4 regions of the Aeromonas popoffii genome follow, and region 4 is predicted to be linked to each of the others. Evidence: riboswitches for the same ligand, from Rfam matches in the RefSeq annotation. Region 4 holds a riboswitch; each other region holds the start of a gene.

Region 1 (4,536 bases), 750 kb from region 4:
AAATTCCCTCTTGTTATGGGGCAGCCCCCTGGGGCGCCCACTCCTTTTTTTGGTGAAATGCCAACTCATTCACACTTTTTGCAAATAGGGCAGGCAAATAGTGCGCCGGGATGCGCACAACCACACTACCAAAAGTGAGGGTTTCTGTCTGCTGGCTATACTAATTGTCAACACGCTCAATTAGCGTTCAGTCACCACAAATCATTGAAAGTTAATTAAATGTTAACACCGAAATAATCAGGGCCATCGTCATGACTGGCCATAACCAGACCCGTACGGGAAAGAAGGAATAGCTTATGTTCAAGCTCGGTGATATCGCCGTGAGCCGCAAATTGATGTTGCTGCTCTCACTGGCACTGGTCGGCTTTATCGCACTGCTGCTCATCTCGGCCAGTGCCTTGCATCGCAATCTGATGAGTGAGCGGGAGGCACGACTGCAGGCTGTGCTGGATCTCGCCATGAGCCGGATCCAGGCCCTCGCTACCACACTGCCCGCCGCTCAGGCCCAGGCCGAAGCCAAGGCCATGCTCAGCAGCATGCGCTTCGATGGCGACAACTATCTGTTCGTGATCGATGAGACCCGCCACGTGGTGGTGCACCCCACCAAACCGGAGCTGGTCGGCCAGCAGATGGGAGAGAGCGGCACAACCACCGGGGCGCACTGGCAGCGCATGGTGGATCTTGGCAAGGGGGGCCAGCATGGCCGGCTGGAATATCAATGGATTGCCCCCACGGGTGAGACGGCCCAGAAAATGTCGCTGGTGGCGGGCTACCAGCCCTGGGGCTGGATCCTGGGATCCGGCGTGCCGCTGCAAGACATCGAGGCCACCATCTGGTCCCAGTACCAGCTGATGGGAGGCGCCACCCTGCTGGTGATCCTGCTGATGGGGCTGCTGGGTTTTGCCATCAGTCGCTCCATCGTCAATCCGCTGGCCGAGATCAAGCGGGCCATGCAGCAGGTGGCGGCCGGGGATCTGGTGGTCAGCATACCGATACACGGCAAAGATGAGCTGGGTGTCGTCGCCACCTGCACCAACCAGGGGCTCGACGCCATCCGTCACGCACTGATCGAGGCCAGCCAGGGTGCCCGCAACGTGGCGGATGCCGCCCTGCGCATCGCCGCCGCCGCCGAGCAGACCAATCAGGCGGTCAACAGCCAACGGGATCAGCTGGCTCAGCTCGCCACCGCCATGAACGAGATGAGCGCGACCATCTCGGATGTGGCGGGCCACGCGGAAAATACTGCCCGCGATACCCAGGATGCCACCAACGAGGCCGGGCTCGGCAACCGGGACGTGCATGCCAGCGTGCATGGCATTCAGGCACTGGCCACCGAGGTGGAGCAGGCCACACTGCAGGTCAATCAGCTCAAGGAGGGGGTGATGCAGATAAGCGAGGTGACCACCGTCATCAGCGCCATCTCGGAACAGACCAACCTGCTGGCGCTCAATGCCGCCATCGAGGCAGCCCGCGCCGGAGAACAGGGACGCGGCTTCGCCGTGGTGGCCGACGAGGTGCGCCACCTGGCGAGCCGTACCCGCCAGTCTACCGAGGAGATCCAGAGCACCATAGCCCAACTGCAACAGCGGGCCGTCACCGCCGCCAGCGCCATGGATGCCAGCCGCAAGCTGGCGGCGAGCAGCGTCAGCCAGTCGGAGAAGGCAGGGCAGGATCTCTCCCTCATCGTCAATCACATCCAGCACGTGAGCGATATGGCAACCCAGATAGCCACCGCCGCCGAACAGCAGAGCATGGTGGCCGAGGACATGAACCGCAACGTCAGCGGCATCAACGACTCGGCACTGGAAATGTCCCAGTCCGCCTCGCAACTGGCCCAGGAGAGCGAGCTGCTGGCCGGCCTCTCCCGCAGCCTGGACGAGCGGCTGGCGGTGTTCAAACTCGGCAACACCATAGACCGGCAACGGGCGCCCCTGCATCCGCAGACCGGTCAAACCGAACGTCCCCGCATTCGCCACTGATCCGTCCGGCCCTGTCGCAATGCCCATCCCTGCCAGCCTCGCTGGCAGGGTTTTTTTATTGATAAAAAATGTCGTTTTTTTGCATCTTATCGAGATGATTCACGACATTCAGCAAGGTGAGTAGCTTAAATATACATTTAAGAACATCAAGTTAAGCATTTGCACCACGCCAACGCGGTTAAGCTCAAACATTTATATTTAATTATTTAATCAAAACTAGTCATGATGGGATTGTCGTCAAACGAGACGGCGCGACCCTTTATGTAGTCATTTGGCAAACTGGTTGAAAGGCCAGGACGCAAAGCCTCCGGTCTAAAGACATGTCGTCCAGGATAGCGGGGTTGCCACACGCAGGTGTGTATAGGGGAACTCCCCTGCCAACTTGACTGCCCACATCTATCGAACAGAGGACTGTATGGCAGCAAAAATCCAACTCAATCATATCGCGACGGCGCTGGCACTGCTGGCCAGCGGGGGTGTGCTCGCCCACGGCTATATCAGCCAGCCGGAATCGCGCAACTATCTGTGCAAGACCGGTGGCAACAGCCAGTGTGGCGCAGTGCAGTGGGAGCCCCAGAGCGTGGAAGGCCCTTCCGGCTTCCCGCAATCCGGCCCTCAGGATGGTCAGATTGCCTCGGCGGGCAGTCCGAACTGGAGCGAACTCAACGCCCAGACCAGCGATCGCTGGGCCCGGCGGGAAGTGCAGGCCGGCCCCTTCGCCATCAGCTGGACCTTCACCGCCAACCACGTCACCCGCAACTGGCGTTACTACCTCACTAAACAGGACTGGAACCCGAACCAGTCGCTGACCCGCGCGGCCTTCGATCTCACCCCCTTCTGCGTGGTGGATGGCAACATGGTACAGCCGCCCAAACAGGTCACACACAGGTGCACCCTGCCAGAACGCACCGGCTATCAGCTGATCCTGGGGGTGTGGGAAGTGGGCGATACCAGCAACAGCTTCTACAACCTGATCGACGCCAACTTCAAGGGTGGCACCCAGCCACCACTGAGCTGGAGCCAGGGCGGCACCATCTACCCTTCCACCGATCTGGCGGCCGGTGACAGGGCCAGAACCCTGGTATTCGACGCCAATGGCGTACGCCCCGATCTGCAGACCGAGCTGACCATCACCACCACGGAACAGGGCCAGAAAAACAACTGGGCCCATGCCCTGGCCAGCAAAATCAATACCGAGCAGAGCCAGATCCGCGCCGGTCAGCAGAACGCCGACGGCCAATTCAACCCTGTCTACGGCCAGAACCCCGTCTACCTCAAGGCAGGCAGCACGCTGGAACGCGTCGAGATCCAGCTCGAACAGCTGGAGCCACCGGTGGGCAACGACATCAGCGTGAGCGGTCTGGAGAGCGAATACCTGCTCGACAACGGCAGGCTGACCCTCGACTTCACCGTCACAGCACAAGGGGATCTGGCCGTCACCAACACCCTGTATGACCACGGTGGTGTGGCCAAGGGCCACTCCTCTGCCGACATCAAGGACAGCAGCCAGAGCTTCACCATGCCGCTAGCGGGACTCAGCGCCGGCCACCATCAGCTGGTGATCGAGGCCAGGCCGAAGGCGGGTGGCGAAGCCCTGCAGCAGACGCGGGATCTGATGCTCAAGGATCCGTCCGGTGGTGACTACCAGTTCACCTTCCCGGAAGGGCTCAAGTCCTACACCGACGGCACCAAGGTGCTGCAACCCAAGAACGGCAAGGTCTATCAGTGCAGGCCCTTCCCCGCCAGTGGCTGGTGCAGCCAGTGGTCAGCCAGCACCACCCAATATGAACCAGGCATCGGTACCCACTGGCAAGGCGCCTGGATTGCGCTGAATTGATCCAGCGCCAAGCCATCACGCCATCACGAAAACGGGGAGCCACTGGCTCCCCGTTGTGTATGGTGTGACAAGCCTCAGATCTGGAAGTCGAGGGCCGGCTCGCCGCCCATGGCGCGAGCCTGAATGTCCGCCAGCGCCAGCTCGGGGTTGCAGAGCTGGATGAACTGCCAGGCGAAGTTGTGCTGGAACTGCCCCTGCTTGAGACCGATCCAGGCGGTGTGCGGCGCAAACAGCCGACTGCCGTCGAGCTGCACCAACCCCTTGTCACGCTGGGTGTCGAACGCCATGTCCGCCAGTATGCCGACCCCCATCTCCAGTTCGACATAGGTCTTGATGACGTCGGAATCCTGGGCGGTCAGCAGGATCTGCGGCGCAATCCCCGCCTCGGCAAACGCCTCATCCACCCGCGCCCGTCCGGTCAGCCCGGCCTGATAGGTGATGATGGGCCAGTTCGCCAGCGCCGCCAGTGTCAGCTCCCGCTCGGCGGTGAGGGGGTGCTGCTCGGGCACCACGATATTGTGGTGCCAGCGGTAATAGGGAAACGCCACCACCCCTTCGCTCTTGTCGAGCTGCTCGCTGCTGATGCCTATGTCCACCTCGCCAGCCTGCACCAGCCGCACTATCTCCTCCGGGCTGCCCTGGTGCAGCTCCAGCTGCACCAGCGGAAACTGCTCACGAAAGGCCTTCACCACCCGTGGCAGGGCGTAGCGTGCCTGGGTG
Region 2 (4,536 bases), 850 kb from region 4:
CTCTGTTGACCGCCGGGGATCAGGTCATGATGACGGATGAGAGCGATGACGGAGTCATCCAGCAGCTTGCGATAGCCTTCGCTCTCGTCGGGACGGGTATAACGGGCGACCCGGTAGAGGCGGGTATAGGCATCCAGCACGTTGCTGAGCAGGAAGAGATCCGGACCATCCCGTTCTTGCCACAGCGACAGCTCGCTCATGCCAAGGGCGTGCAGCTGTTTGCGCAGCTCGGCATCCTGCTGGCGGAAATCGGCGGCGAAGGCATCGCTGTAGTTGCTGGCGAAGTCGAGGAAGTTCAGCAGATCGAACAGACCGGTTGCCCAGGCGTGCTGACCATTGATCTCGCGGGCATGCTGGGTGCTGTAGGCCAGCATCTGGTTGAACTGGCCGAGCAGGGTACCAAACCGGCTCTGCACCGCCGGGCTCTTGAACTGGCCATGCAGGGCGATACTCCAGGCGCCCATGACGGCTCCCACCTCATCGCTGATCTGCTTCGGATAGAGCCGTGGATGGGCGCCGAGCGCGGTCAGCGCCTTGGCCAGTGCCTCGGCTGCGGCCGGGCCGTCTTCCTTGTGCTTGCCGTAGTTGTGATAGTTGTGGGCGCGCACATATTCGAGCAGCAGCTTCATGGCCGGATGGGCGGGCTGATTGGCCGCCAGCAGGCTCTGGATGCCGCGCGACACGGCTAGCAGCTTGGTGTCATCGTGGCCATAGTTTTCCTGCCAGACGGGAGCGGGCTGGCCGCTGGCATCCTGCACTATCTTGGCGGCGTCGGCATCCAGCAGGTCCGTGCCCGGTTGTTCCGGCTCGGAGCAGGCGCGGCCATCGGCGCGGCGGCAGTCGATCTGCTCCTCCTTGCTGGCCAGCACTATGGGGCGATTGAGCACCCGGCTCTCTTGCCACTCTTCAGTTTCCGGCAGTGTCTGCCATTCGCTGCTACCGACCGGGTATTGATAGCCGGAGTCTTTCAGTACCACCTGCACCTTGCTACCGGCGGGCAGGGTCTGGCGACAAACCCGGTAGCTGATGGTCTTGTCCCCTTCCTGGCGGGTCTGGGGTTCATCACACTCCTGCTGGGTTTTGGCCTGATCCAGTTGCCAGTTGTACTGGCGCCAGACGTGGAGCTCTTTCACCTGGCGGGCGGCCTGACTACCGGCCACAGGTTGCAGGCGGAAGAAGATCTGCTCGAGGCGGCCATTCCGCTCGTTGGGGGACTCTTCCAGTACATTCAGTTGCTGCCAGTTTTGCGGCTGATATTGCCAAACCTGTTCGTTACAGCGGCCCTGGGCATTGAGCTTGCAGCGATCCAGCTCCTGCTCGCTGTGACTCAGGATGATGCGCTCGGCCAACGACAGACGATCCTGACGCGGAGCGGTCGGGGTGCCCGTCAGGGGTTCCCAGCGGCCTTGTTTCATGCCGTAGCCAAAGTCATAGCTGCTGGCCGGGATGGCCTTGCCTACCGGCACTACCTGCTCGCAGAGGAGGTAGCGGATCTGCCAACCCTGCTCGATTTTGAGCTGCGGTTTGCCGCACTGCTGCTCTGCCAGCGCGGTCAGATTGGCACCGCTCCAGTCGAAGCGGCGATAGACCCGCAGTTGCTGATAGGGGGCATCGTCATTACGGGCGCTGAGCTCGTAGTTGACTTCGGTGATCCGATCGCTCAGTTGGCGGCTCGATTCACTGTCCAGCCGGTATGCTTGCCAGTCGGTGGGGGAGTAATTGGCCAGCGCCGAAGTGGCGAGCAGGCCCGGTGCTGCCAGAAGCAGCAACCTTGTACCCAGATAGTTCATTTTTATCCCTTTAGATGAGAGTCTGCGTTGTTATCGCGGGCAATGTACTAAGTTCCAAAAGGCTATCAACTCACCAATCAGGCGATATAAATCATTTATTTAGCTTGGTTCATAACAAAACAAGCCCCATTGGGGGCTGCAGTGATAGCAAGGACTCATCTGCCATCTGGGGGGGGGCTAAGCATCCAGCCTGTTAAGGCCAGGTGTCAGGTATCGCCGGTACGGCGTGAGCCATGGCTCCTGCGCCCGGATAGAGAGCAGGTTGGTGCATGCGATTAGAGGGGGAGGTATAGAAAAGGTACAAAAAGGAGGGCCCCCTGGTACAGGGGACAATAACAGTATGCGAGGTCAGGACGCGGGAGCTCGCTGCTGACAAGAGCACAACAAGGCAGCTGAGGACCCCAGTCCTTCTGTCTACAGCCCTTGGTCAGCAGGTCATGGACAAACTGGTGCACTTGCCCGGGAATGCAAGCGATCTGGCGCTGCGACTTCGTGCTGTTAGAGGTAGCTCACAGTCACTATGGCCATCTTGGCGCTGCCCTCTGACAATTTGTAATTCAGGGTGCTGTTGAGAGTGTTGAGGCTGCCAGCTTGCTGCAGGCTGGCCAAATCCAGGGTCTGGCGCTGAATGCCTGAATAGCAGGTCACGCTGTTGTCCGAAAAATCACACGGCGTTTCGTAGATGGTCCCGGTGAAGGTCACGCTGCCATCGTGAGCTGAGGCTGTGCCGGGCAGCAGTGCGGCGCCAAGCAGCAAGGCGGTGGCGGCAGAGGAGGCGTAACTGAGAATGCTTTTGCGGATGGAACCGGTAGAGGCGTTGGAAGTGTTCATTTTATGTCCTTTTCGTTACATGTGTTGTACGAAAAGGGCAACGCAATCAAAGAGAATGGCATACAGCTTATGACATCACTCTTCTCAGATGGCAGCTCCGCTGTCTTAGGTATTGAAACCCTTAGACCGGTGGCTTTGCGTCCCGACCTTTCGACCGGTTTGCCCTTTACTCTATGTGTAGATGATAACACCCTACTTTGAGAAATCAATCAGCATAAAAACATGAGATATGGGTCACAGATAGCAGAAATCATGAGTGTCCAGATGAGAGAGATATATTGGTGACCTACTGAGGAAATAGAGTGGTTGAATATCAATATGAACATTATAAAACAGTGCGACAGTGAAAATATGCTCGTCTATTGCATTATCTGGCTTTAATAGTGAGGTTGTTCATCCGTAGCACATAACTGATATATTTATTTTTCTTATACACAATATGCTTTTATTATGATTACCTGATTACCTGATTACCTGATTACCTGATTACCTGATTACCTGATTACCTGATTACCTGATTACCTGATTACCTGATTACCTGATTACCTGATTACCTGATTACCTGATTACCTGATTACCTGATTACCTGATTACCTGATTACCTGATTACCTGATTACCTGATTACCTGATTACCTGATTACCTGATTACCTGATTACCTGATTACCTGATTACCTGATTACCTGATTACCTGATTACCTGATTACCTGATTACCTGATTACCTGATTACCTGGCAAAGAGGAGAGAGGCTGCCAGCTTGGTTATGGTGTTTATTTTTAGTGAGCTATGTTGGTTTTTTGTTAATTTGATTTTTAATGTGAGGTTGCTGTAAAAATGGCCATGTTGATCGCGCAGCGTATAAAGTAGTTAATTGTTTTTCATTATTTGTAAATGTCACTTTTGTTTGCAAGTTGATGATTTTCAAGTGTTTATTTTGGGATTTATAAAAATCAAAATGTATTTGATGTGCATCAAATGTGTCGTTAATTTGACCGCCAAGCAAAGTTGAATACAGTTGAATTCAGTTTTCTGTACGGATGACATGGATGTGTGTCGTCTTGCAGATGAGAGGTGGCGGGAACTGCCTATAAATATTGAAAATAGCTTTTTCCTTTGCTTGTTTAACATGCCCGGATAATTGTACTGGTGACCATTTCTCATTAATGAGGCATAGGTCTGCTGACAGTTGCTGAGCAATGATATGGCGGTATCATCGAACATCATGACTCCAGCTTGATCTAGATGATGCCGCATAACAACACACGTTAATGTAGGTATATACGAATGAACGCTAATAAAATTCTGGTTGCTATGGGTGTTGGTTCCATGCTGCTGTGCGGCTCTGCTATTGCTGCCGGCACTACTGGGTCAGGTAAAGTCACCTTTAACGGTGAAATCATCAATGCACCTTGCTCCGTAGACAGTGATTCTGTTGACCAAACTGTATATTTGGGCCAGATCAGCACCAAACAGCTGGCCAAAGGTGGTGAGTCCAATGAAGAGAATGGGAAGTTCAGTATCAAGCTGCTGAACTGCGAACTCAGTGAGACTGACGATGCCATTAAAGTGACCTTCAGCGGTGCCAAAGATCCTGTCGACCCCAGCCTGCTGGTGATCGGTGGTCAGGCTGCTGGTGCCGGTATCAAGATGATCGCTCCGGGTGGTGCTACCGTTGTTTTGGGCCAGCCTACCGCTGCCTACGCACTGTCACCTGGTGACAACGAGCTGCCCTTCACCGCCGTGCTGAAAGGTTATGCCGTACATGATGCTAAAAACCCGCTGAGAGCTGGCGACTTCACTGCAGTGACCAACTTTACTCTCTCCTACGAGTAATAGTCTGCCTTAACGTGTGACAAGGGTTGTGGTGGTGAAAACCACCACAACCTCACTCCACTTTCTCTCTTCACATCGGACC
Region 3 (4,536 bases), 2.0 Mb from region 4:
CGGTCACGTTGGGGCCTGTCACCACCAGGGTCTTGCTGTTCTGACCGCTGGTGGTCAACCCGGCCGGGACGATCCACTGATAGCTCAGGGTGTCGCCGTTGGGATCGCTGGCGTTGGCGGTGATGGCCACCTGCTTGCCGGCCTCTACCGAGACCTTGTCCTGCACCGTCACCACAGGCGGCAGGTTGGGTTGCGGCGCCTTGTTGGTCACTACCAGCCGATCCTTGGCACTGAGGTTGTGATCGTCGGTCACCGTCAGTTCGAACACCAGATTCACGTCCTGGCTGACCGCGTCGACGCTCACCTTGGCCTTGGCCTGGTTGGCATCGCTCAGGGTCGCCTTGGGACCGGAGATCTGGGTCCAGCTGTAGTTCAGCACGGCCCCTTCCGGATCGCGGGAAGCAGAACCATCCAGCACCAGCTCGGCCGGGCCCGTCACGACGATATCATTGCCTGCACTGGCCACCGGCGGCTTGTTGACCGGCGGTGTTGTGCCTTCCCCGTTGCCCAGCCCCTCGTGCATGGCATTGAGAATGTCGCCATTGTCGGCATCGATTTCCCAAGCGAACATGCCGCCGAGCTGGTTGGCCAGCACATATTGCCCCTTGGCCTTGACTGAACGCTCGTCATCGAAGGTGATGAGCTCGCCGGTGGAGGCCTTGAACACATAGGGCGCCTCGGCCGCCTCGTCGTAGCTGTACTGCCAGTCCCCGGCCATCTTGCCCTTGGCGATGCCGCGATAATCGATGACCCCCTTCTCCCAGATCCCTTCCGCCTCGCTGCCCGCAATCGGGCCGGTGGCGGTGCCGGTGAAGGGGTTGTTGCCCTGATAGCCGCTGACACCGGTCCAGCCACGGCCATACATGGCCGCGCCTACCACGACTTTGCCCGGATCCACGCCCTGGCCCAGCAGCGCCTTCACCCCCTTGTCGGTGGTGTACTTGGTGTTGGGATCCCAGCTCGCCTCATAGAGCGCGGTCTGGTGGCCCAGCCCTGTGTTGGTCCAGGCACCGTTGAAGTCGTAGCTCATCAGGAAGAGATGATTCATGTATTGCTGGGCAGCGCGATAGTCCACCTTGGCAATCTTGTCACCGCCAGCGCTGATGGCGGAGGTGAGCTCGTAGGTGCGGCCCGTCTCTGCGCTCAGCTCATCGAGCATGGCGCGCAGCTCCTTCATCAGCAGCACATAAGTCTCGCCATCAGAGGCGCTGCCCAGTTTGGGGTTGGCCCCCTGCCCCCCCGGGAACTCCCAGTCGATATCCACCCCGTCGAAGAATTTCCAGGTCTGTAAATACTCTTTCACCGAAGCGACGAAGGTGTCGCGTTTGGTCTTGTCACCGAAGAAGAAGAAGGGGTCGGAGAGGGTCCACCCGCCGATGGAGGGGAGAATTTTCAGGTCAGGATAGGCCTTCTTGAGCGCCATCAGGTTGCCGAAGTTGCCCTTGTAGGGCTCGTCATGGGCGGTAAGGCTGCCTTGCGGCATCTGGATGGCCGCCCAAGGATCGTGGATGGAGACCTTGAAATCCTCACGCCCGGCGCAGGATCGTTGCAGCGCCTCGAAACTGCCCGCGATCTCTTTCAGGCTGTCGTTGATGCCATTGCCGCCGCAGATGGGAGTAAAGCCATAGAGTATGTGAGTCAGGTTCTGGGCCGGAACCTTGTCCACGGTGAACTTGCGGCCATAGACACCCCACTCCACGTAGTAGGCCCCCACCACCTTGCCGGACTTGTTGGCGTAAGGCTTGTTGTTCTCCTGCAGCGGTGCCTTGAGCGGCACCAGGTGGCTGCCGTCGGTGTCCGCCACCAGGATCGCTTTTTTGTCGGAGAGAGTGCAACCGTCGGCGTTACACAGGGCCACCTGCATCTGGTAGCGGCCCCCCTTGGTCACCTTGAAATTGGCGGTGCCGGCGGCGGATGCGGCACCGGACCACACCTCCTTGCCATCGAGTAACACCTTGGCCGTCTGGCCAACGTCACCGGACCAGAGGTTCCAGCTCACGCTGACCTGGGCGCCATCCTTGTGGACAGTCACCAGCTTGTTGTAGGAGGTGGCGGCTTGATCCACTTCGACGATGGCGAACTTGGTTTCGCCCCAGCCTATGGTGGGTTTGCCGGGTGCGGCTGCGAACGCGGAGGAGGCACACAGGCCCCCGACCAACAATGCCAGTAATGAGGGTTTTGGACTTAACATAGTTGAATATCCTTATTTCGTTCTTGGAATAAACAACGAAAAAGGCAACGCCAACCTGACAGGTCACGTAGACAACATCGCACCATGGCTTGGCCCATGGGCGAAACAACCTGTGGTGGCCCCGCTATCTTAGGTACTGCTGACCCTTAGACCGGAAGCTTTGCGTCCCGAACTTTCGTCCGGTTTGCCTTTGGCACAACTTGATTTGCGACAAAAAATAATCGCCAGTTGACTATAAGAAGTTAAATAAGGAAGGGCAAACCAACGACCGGTTATTAATAGACCACATGTGATCGATAAAGAGCCTCAAAAGAGAAGAAACAGCGCCTCATTGAGCAAAAAAACACCAACCCTACCCCCTCAAGGTCGCGATTAAAAATAAGACGAATTACTTGTTTCGTGATCATCATCAAGTTTGGCCGGCCGCAATATGCTGTTCATCAGCGCCCGCAACTTGAGCGGTTTGACCGGTTTACTGATATAGCCGTAACCGTGTTCACGGATCTGTGCCTGCAACCCGCTCTTGCGATCCGCGCTGATGATGATGCCGCCGATGTCGTTGCCATGGGCGAGGCGCAGCATGTGCAGCGCCTGCAAGCCTGTCTTGCCGTCATCCAGGTGGTAATCGGACAACACCAGCTGCGGCAGGAAGCCACCGGCGATGAGATCCTCAGCCTGAACCAGGCTCTGGGCGCAGACCACCTCGCAGCCCCAGCGCCCCAGCAGGGAGTGCATGGCGATGAGGATATCGCTCTCGTTGTCGATACAGAGCACCCGGACCCCCTCCAGCTGGCTGTCCCGCAGGGCGGGGGCCGCCACCTGCGTCGTTGCGACAGGACGGGTCGCCAGGTTGAGGGTGATGGCAAACACGGATCCCCTCCCCGGCCAGCTGCGCAGAGTCAGGTTGTGGCCCAGCACCAGGGCGATACCGCGGGCGATGGCGAGCCCCAGCCCCAATCCCTGCTCCTTGGCGGTGCGGGAGTGATCGAGACGGGAGAACTCGTCGAAAATGTCCTCCTGCTTGTCGGCCGGAATGCCGGGGCCGTTGTCCCACACCTCGATGCTCACCTTGTCCCCCATCCGGCGGCAACCGAGCAACACACGGCCGCCCGGGTTGTAGCGAAACGCATTGGTGAGGAAGTTTTGCAGCACCCGGCGCAGCAGGCGCACATCGCTGTACACGGCCAGCTTGCTCTCCACCACCGAGAACTGTATGCCCCCCGCCTGGGCCAGCACCCCGAACTCCGCCTTGAGGTTGGCAAGCACGTCGTGCAAGGCGAAATCCAGCTTCCTGGCCTTGAACTTGCCTGCTTCGAGGCGCGAGATATCGAGCAGATCCGTGATGAGATCCTCGGTCGCCCCCAGCGCATCGTCGATGTGACGGGCGATGCGGGCCGTCTCATCCCGGGGCGGCAACATCTCCAGCAAGGAAGAGGTGAACAGCCTGGCGGCGTTGAGCGGCTGGGTCAGATCGTGGCTCACCGCCGCCAGGAAGCGGCTTTTGGAGTGGTTGGCCCGCTCCACCTGCTGGTTCACCAGCAGCAGCTGACGGTTGAGTTCGGAGAGCTCGTGAGTGCGTTCAGCCACCCGCGCCTCCAGGTGTTCGTTGGCTTCGCGCAGCACCCGCTCGGCGTCGCGAAACGGGGTAATGTCGGTAAAGGTCATGACGAAACCGCCAGCTGGCATGGGGTTGCCCTGCATCTCGATCACCCGGCCATCGGGTCGCTCCCGCGCCGAGATGTGGGGGCTGCCACGCAGCATGAAGGCGACCCGCCGCGCCACATGGGCCTCGATATCTCCCGGGCCGCACAGCCCCTGCTCGGCGTTGTAACGGATAATCTCCTCGATGGAACGCCCTGCCTGAATAAGCCCCGGCGGATAGTGAAACAGATCTATGTAGCGCCGGTTCCAGGCCACCAGCTTGAGCTCTCTGTCCACGACCGAGATCCCCTGCCCCATGTGTTCTATGGCCCCCTGCAGCAGGCCACGGTTGAAGCGAAACACATCTGAGGCTTCGTCCACTATGGTGGCTATCTCCTCCAGCTGCATGTTACGCCCCTGCAGGGCCGAGGCCAGCACCAGCCGGGCGGACGAGGTGCCGAACACCCCCGCCAGCAGCCGCTCCGTGTGAGCAATGAGTTCGGCCGACGCCTGCATCTGGGGCGCCAGTGTGCCGCCCCGCTCGCCGGCGAAGCGACCGAAGGCCCGCTTGACCCGGCTCGAGCCGACGAAGCGGGCCGCCAGCATCTCCAGCTCCTTGACCGAGACCCGCGCCTGATAGAGGGCCGTGGTATCGCGGCTCGGCTTGCCGACGAAGTTAGCCGCCTGCAACCGCTCACTCACCG
Region 4 (4,536 bases):
TGATGGGATCATGGTCGGAGGCGCTGAACGGGTTGCCGGACTTGATCATGTCGCCGCTGAAATCACGGCCGTACTCGAACAGGTTGCTTTCGAACGAGTTGATGTGCCAGTCGGCAACCGCGACTACCTTGCTGGCCAGTGCCGGGTTGGCGAGGGCATAGTCCAGGGTGCCGAGTTCGGCCTCGTAGCTGTAGGAGATAGCCTTCTCCTTGTTGAACCTGACATTCATGTCGATCAGGCCATAGCTCTTGCTCACTTCGCTGCCGGTCTGCTCATAGACTTGCTCGCCGAGGAAGGTCCGGGAGGCCGAGACTATCTTGCGCTGACCTTCGGTCGGAACATAGTCGGTCAGCACCCGGATCGCATCTTCCCTGGCGTAGGAGTTGAGGTCACCCACCAACATGACCATGCCCGGCAGCGTGTTCACCGCGTCGCCCAGCACCTTGGCGGCACTGACCCGGAACTCGGTACACTTGCCCTGCAGATCGGCCGGCTCCTTGCCATCCAGGTTCTCCAGGCAGCCGGATCCCTTGGATTTGAGGTGGTTGACCACCAGGGTCAGCGGCTCCTTGCTGCCCTCGACGGTGAAGCTCTGCACCAGGGAGTCACGCTGGGAGGCCTGTTTCTCGACTCCTTTCGCGTCCTGGTATTTCTGTACCGGCAGCGTGATGACGCTGGCACCCCCCTGCGGCGTCAGCTTGGCGGGCCGGTAGATCATGGCCACCATGATGGCGTCGCCGCCGAAGAAGCGCTCGTCGCCAAGCAGCGCCTTGGGCAGGGCCACGAAGGCGTACTGTTTGTCAGCTTCCTTCTGTTGGGCGTTGAGGCTTTGCACCAGATCACTGATGGCGGAGTGACTGTCAAAGCCGTTGTTCTCCATCTCCATCAGGCCGAGCAGATCGGCATCCATCTCCGTGATGGCGTTGACTATCTTGGCACGCTGTTTCTGGAAGTCCTCCAGGTTTTTGGCGCCGCGGTTGCAGCCCTTGGCGCTGTCCGCATCCGCCTGATCCTTGCACAGCACATTGAGGGCTCCCCCCACGCTGGAGTGGCTGGTAAAGTAGTTGAGCACGTTGAAGCTGCCGATACGCAAGTCGGTGCCATCGGCACGGGCCGGTGCGCTCTGGCGATCGTTATCGCTGGTGCGCAGCAGATCGCCGGCGGTGATCACCTGATCCTGCGGCACTATCAACCGGTATTCGTTGTAGCTGTAGCCCACCAGCGCATCCAGATTGACCGGGGCATCGCCGATGCGCAGATAACCCTGCTCCGGATCCCAGCCCGGCAGCCAGGGCAGTTTGCCATCGGCGGCCTTGAAGTCAGACTCGAGGAATACCCGGTTGCGGGCATTGGCCCTGGCCAGCGCCTTGGCTTCCTTGCTGTCGGCGGCATGCAGCTGGGTCGGCTTCATCAGCGGTGCCTGGTGTGACAGCACCAGATTGTTGCGTTTGGCGGCGTAGTCATAGCTGAAGTTGCGGCTTACCTTGAGCGCGCTGTCAGCATCAAGGCGTACCCGCATCCCTTCGTGACGCTCCAGCGCCCGGGCCAGGGTCTCGTTTTCCAGTACCCGCAGCGGCGCGGCGGCAGGCACAGAGCCCTGAGCGAGAACCTGCAGACGCGGGGCGCCGCTGTCAACGACCGGCTTGAGCTGGGTGTGGTTGTAGTACTCCTCGACCTTGGCCTCCAGACAGACTTCGGCACCCGGCTTGATGTCCGGGTACTTGCTGGCGAAGTTTTTGTCGTTGAGGTAGACGAAGATGCCATCCGACGTCTGGGGGTTGTCATCCCCTTGCAGATCCTGCAGGTAGAAACCCTTGTTGATACTCTCACCAAGTGCCGTGACCACCGCCTTGACCGTGACGCTCTGGGCGCTTTCGAACTTGCCATCGGGGATAAGGGGACTCTTGCCACCAATGCCCTGGATGACGGGGATGGGAGTGAGGGCACTGTCAGCCGGGCAGCTGAAGCTGGCGGCATGGAGGGATGGGGAGGCGATCGCAAGCCCCACGGCCAGCGACAGCAGGGTACGTGTTCCTTTCATAACGGTTCCTTTTTTATTTTTTGCCAGTGTTTCCATAGCCTTGGCACCTTGACCAAGGGCGCGCATTGTCACATTTCTGGCACGTCATACCAGTGAGCCAACGCACATTACCGGGATGCAAATGAGGGCAGTGCTGGTTTTTTTGACCTGACTAACGTTATGAAATTAATGACAAAATCATTAATTCACTGTTCTCGGGAAAGTGTGATCTGGCTTGCATCCACATATTTTTCTTCGAGAATGAAGATTGAGACTCTGCTGGTTGATTCCTATACTCGGCTTGTTCCTCACGGAACCCAGGTAAAGGGCAAACCGGTCGAAATGCCGGGACGCAATGCCTCCGGTCTCCAGATCAGTCGATCCAGATAGCGGGGCTTCCCAGGGTGAAGGTGGTGTTTGTGGCACGTCCATTGCCAGTTGTCTGCTCCCATCACGCCGGTTGCGCTTGTTCTTTGCCCTGGTGACCAATGCCAAGACAAAACAAGGAAGATAACAATATGCAACAGACCTTAAGGCCCAGCAGGCTTGCCATGCTGGTGGCCCTGGCTGCCATGCCCGCTTGGGCACAAGCCGCTTATCCCGCCTATCAGGCCGGCACCGCTTACAAGGCTGGCGATGTGGTCAGCAACGCAGGCGCTCTCTACGAATGCAAAGAATTTCCCTATTCCGGCTGGTGCGGGGCATCCCCCTATCACTATGCCCCCGGTGTGGGTGCAGTCTGGGCCGATGCCTGGAAGCTGTTCAACGACGGCGGCACGAATCCGGGCCTTGGGCTGGCAATCAGTTCGCCCGCCCTTGGTAGCGTTTTCAACGAAGGTGTACCCGTGGCCCTTGCGGTCACCCTGAGCGGCAACAGCAGCGCCCTGGTCAAGGTCGAGTATCTGATCGATGGTCAGCAGGTGGCGGTCAGCAGCGGGGCCCCCTGGTCGGCCAGCTGGGTCGCTACCGGTGTCGGCCCCCATCAACTCAAATCTCGTGGGCTGGACAAGGATGGCGCCGTGCTGAGCGAGGCGGATGCCAGCTTCAGCGTCAATGCCGTGGTCGCGCCAGAGGCGCCCGGGGTGAGTATCAGCAGCCCGGCCAGCGGTGCCAAGGTGACCCTGGGGCGCAGCGTGGCGGTCAGTGGCAATGTCACCGATGCCAACAATGACGTGGCCAGGGTCGAGCTCTACGTGGATGGCAAGAAAGTCGGTGAAGACGTCAGCGCCCCCTGGCAGGTGAGCTGGACGCCCCAGAGCAAGGGGGCTGCCGCCCTCAAGCTGGTGGCGACCGACAAGGAAAATCTGGTGGGCGAGTCTGCCCAGGTCGATGTGCAGGTGGAAGAGGCGGCGCTGCCGCCCACCGGTGGCAACCTCTCTTGTGACATTCGCCAGATCTATCGCCCGGACGGTTACGAGTGCATGGGGGATGACCACGCCCGCCGGGTGATCGGTTACTTCACCTCTTGGCGCACTGGCAAGAATGGCCTGCCCGCCTACCTGGTGAACGACATCCCCTGGGACAAGCTCACCCACATCAACTACGCCTTCGCGGCGGTGGACGAGCAGAGTCACCAGATCAAGGTGGATGATGCAGCCACCAAGCTGACTTGGGATGGTGTGCCGGGCGCCGAGATGGATCCCGAATTCGCCTATCAGGGCCACTTCAACCTGATCTCCAAGTACAAGAAGCAGTATCCGGACGTGAAGACCCTTATCTCGGTAGGGGGCTGGGCCGATACCCGCGGCTTCTACACCGCCACCACCAAGGGCGACTGCTCGGTCAATACAGCCGGCATCAACGCCTTTGCCGATTCGGCGGTGAGTTTCATCCGCCAGTACGGTTTCGATGGGGTGGATGTGGACTACGAGTACCCCACCTCCATGAAGGATGCAGGCAACCCCAACGACTTCCCGCTCTCCAACCAGTGCCGTGCCAAGCTGTTTGCCAACTACGAGGTGCTGATGAAGACACTGCGGGCGCGGCTCGACAATGCCGGTATCGAGGATGGTCGCAAGTACATGCTGACCATAGCTTCACCGGCGTCAGCCTACCTGCTGCGCGGCATGGAGAACTTCCAGGTCACCCAGTATCTGGATTACGTCAACCTGATGACCTATGACTTCCACGGTGCCTGGAACCATTTTGTCGGTCACAATGCGGCGCTGTTCGACAACAATGCCGACCCCGAGCTCTCCCACTGGGGCGTATACAATCAGGCCCAGTTTGGCGGTATCGGTTACCTCAACGCCGCCTGGTCTGCCCACTACTTCCGCGGTGCGCTGGCGGCCGGCAAGATCAACGTGGGTGTGCCCTATTACACCCGCGGCTGGCAGGGGGTGAGCGGTGGCACTCACGGTCTGGGTGGCAAGGCGGCCCTGCCGAGCCAGAACGAGTGCCAGCCGGGCACGGGTGGCAGTACGATTCCGTGCGGCAATGGTGCGGTCGGCATTGACAATATCTGGCATGATCTGGACAAGAACGGCAAGGAGATCGGCGGTGGCGCCGTGCCCATG

The links. A riboswitch is a leader RNA that binds a small molecule or an ion and turns the genes downstream of it on or off. The one in region 4 is predicted to bind cyclic di-GMP.
Region 1: linked by a shared signal. The riboswitch ahead of gbpA (N-acetylglucosamine-binding protein GbpA) and the one ahead of WJM78_RS16500 (glycosyl hydrolase family 18 protein) in region 4 are both predicted to bind cyclic di-GMP.
Region 2: linked by a shared signal. The riboswitch ahead of WJM78_RS20725 (fimbrial protein) and the one ahead of WJM78_RS16500 (glycosyl hydrolase family 18 protein) in region 4 are both predicted to bind cyclic di-GMP.
Region 3: linked by a shared signal. The riboswitch ahead of WJM78_RS03295 (glycosyl hydrolase family 18 protein) and the one ahead of WJM78_RS16500 (glycosyl hydrolase family 18 protein) in region 4 are both predicted to bind cyclic di-GMP.

The regions. Positions count from the first base shown of each region.
Region 1 covers NZ_CP149129.1:4,370,103-4,374,638, forward strand. Annotated here, with positions in the region: gene WJM78_RS20270 (methyl-accepting chemotaxis protein) at 297-1,979, shown strand; cyclic di-GMP riboswitch class I at 2,243-2,328, shown strand; gene gbpA (N-acetylglucosamine-binding protein GbpA) at 2,395-3,816, shown strand; gene cbl (HTH-type transcriptional regulator Cbl) at 3,891-4,536, opposite strand, start outside.
Region 2 covers NZ_CP149129.1:4,466,838-4,471,373, reverse strand. Annotated here, with positions in the region: gene WJM78_RS20730 (collagenase) at 1-1,790, opposite strand, end outside; gene WJM78_RS20725 (fimbrial protein) at 2,289-2,621, opposite strand; cyclic di-GMP riboswitch class I at 2,709-2,795, opposite strand; gene WJM78_RS20720 (fimbrial protein) at 3,906-4,454, shown strand.
Region 3 covers NZ_CP149129.1:693,135-697,670, reverse strand. Annotated here, with positions in the region: gene WJM78_RS03295 (glycosyl hydrolase family 18 protein) at 1-2,191, opposite strand, end outside; cyclic di-GMP riboswitch class I at 2,303-2,390, opposite strand; gene WJM78_RS03290 (PAS domain-containing hybrid sensor histidine kinase/response regulator) at 2,564-4,536, opposite strand, start outside.
Region 4 covers NZ_CP149129.1:3,616,681-3,621,216, reverse strand. Annotated here, with positions in the region: gene WJM78_RS16505 (ExeM/NucH family extracellular endonuclease) at 1-2,041, opposite strand, end outside; cyclic di-GMP riboswitch class I at 2,338-2,423, shown strand; gene WJM78_RS16500 (glycosyl hydrolase family 18 protein) at 2,572-4,536, shown strand, end outside.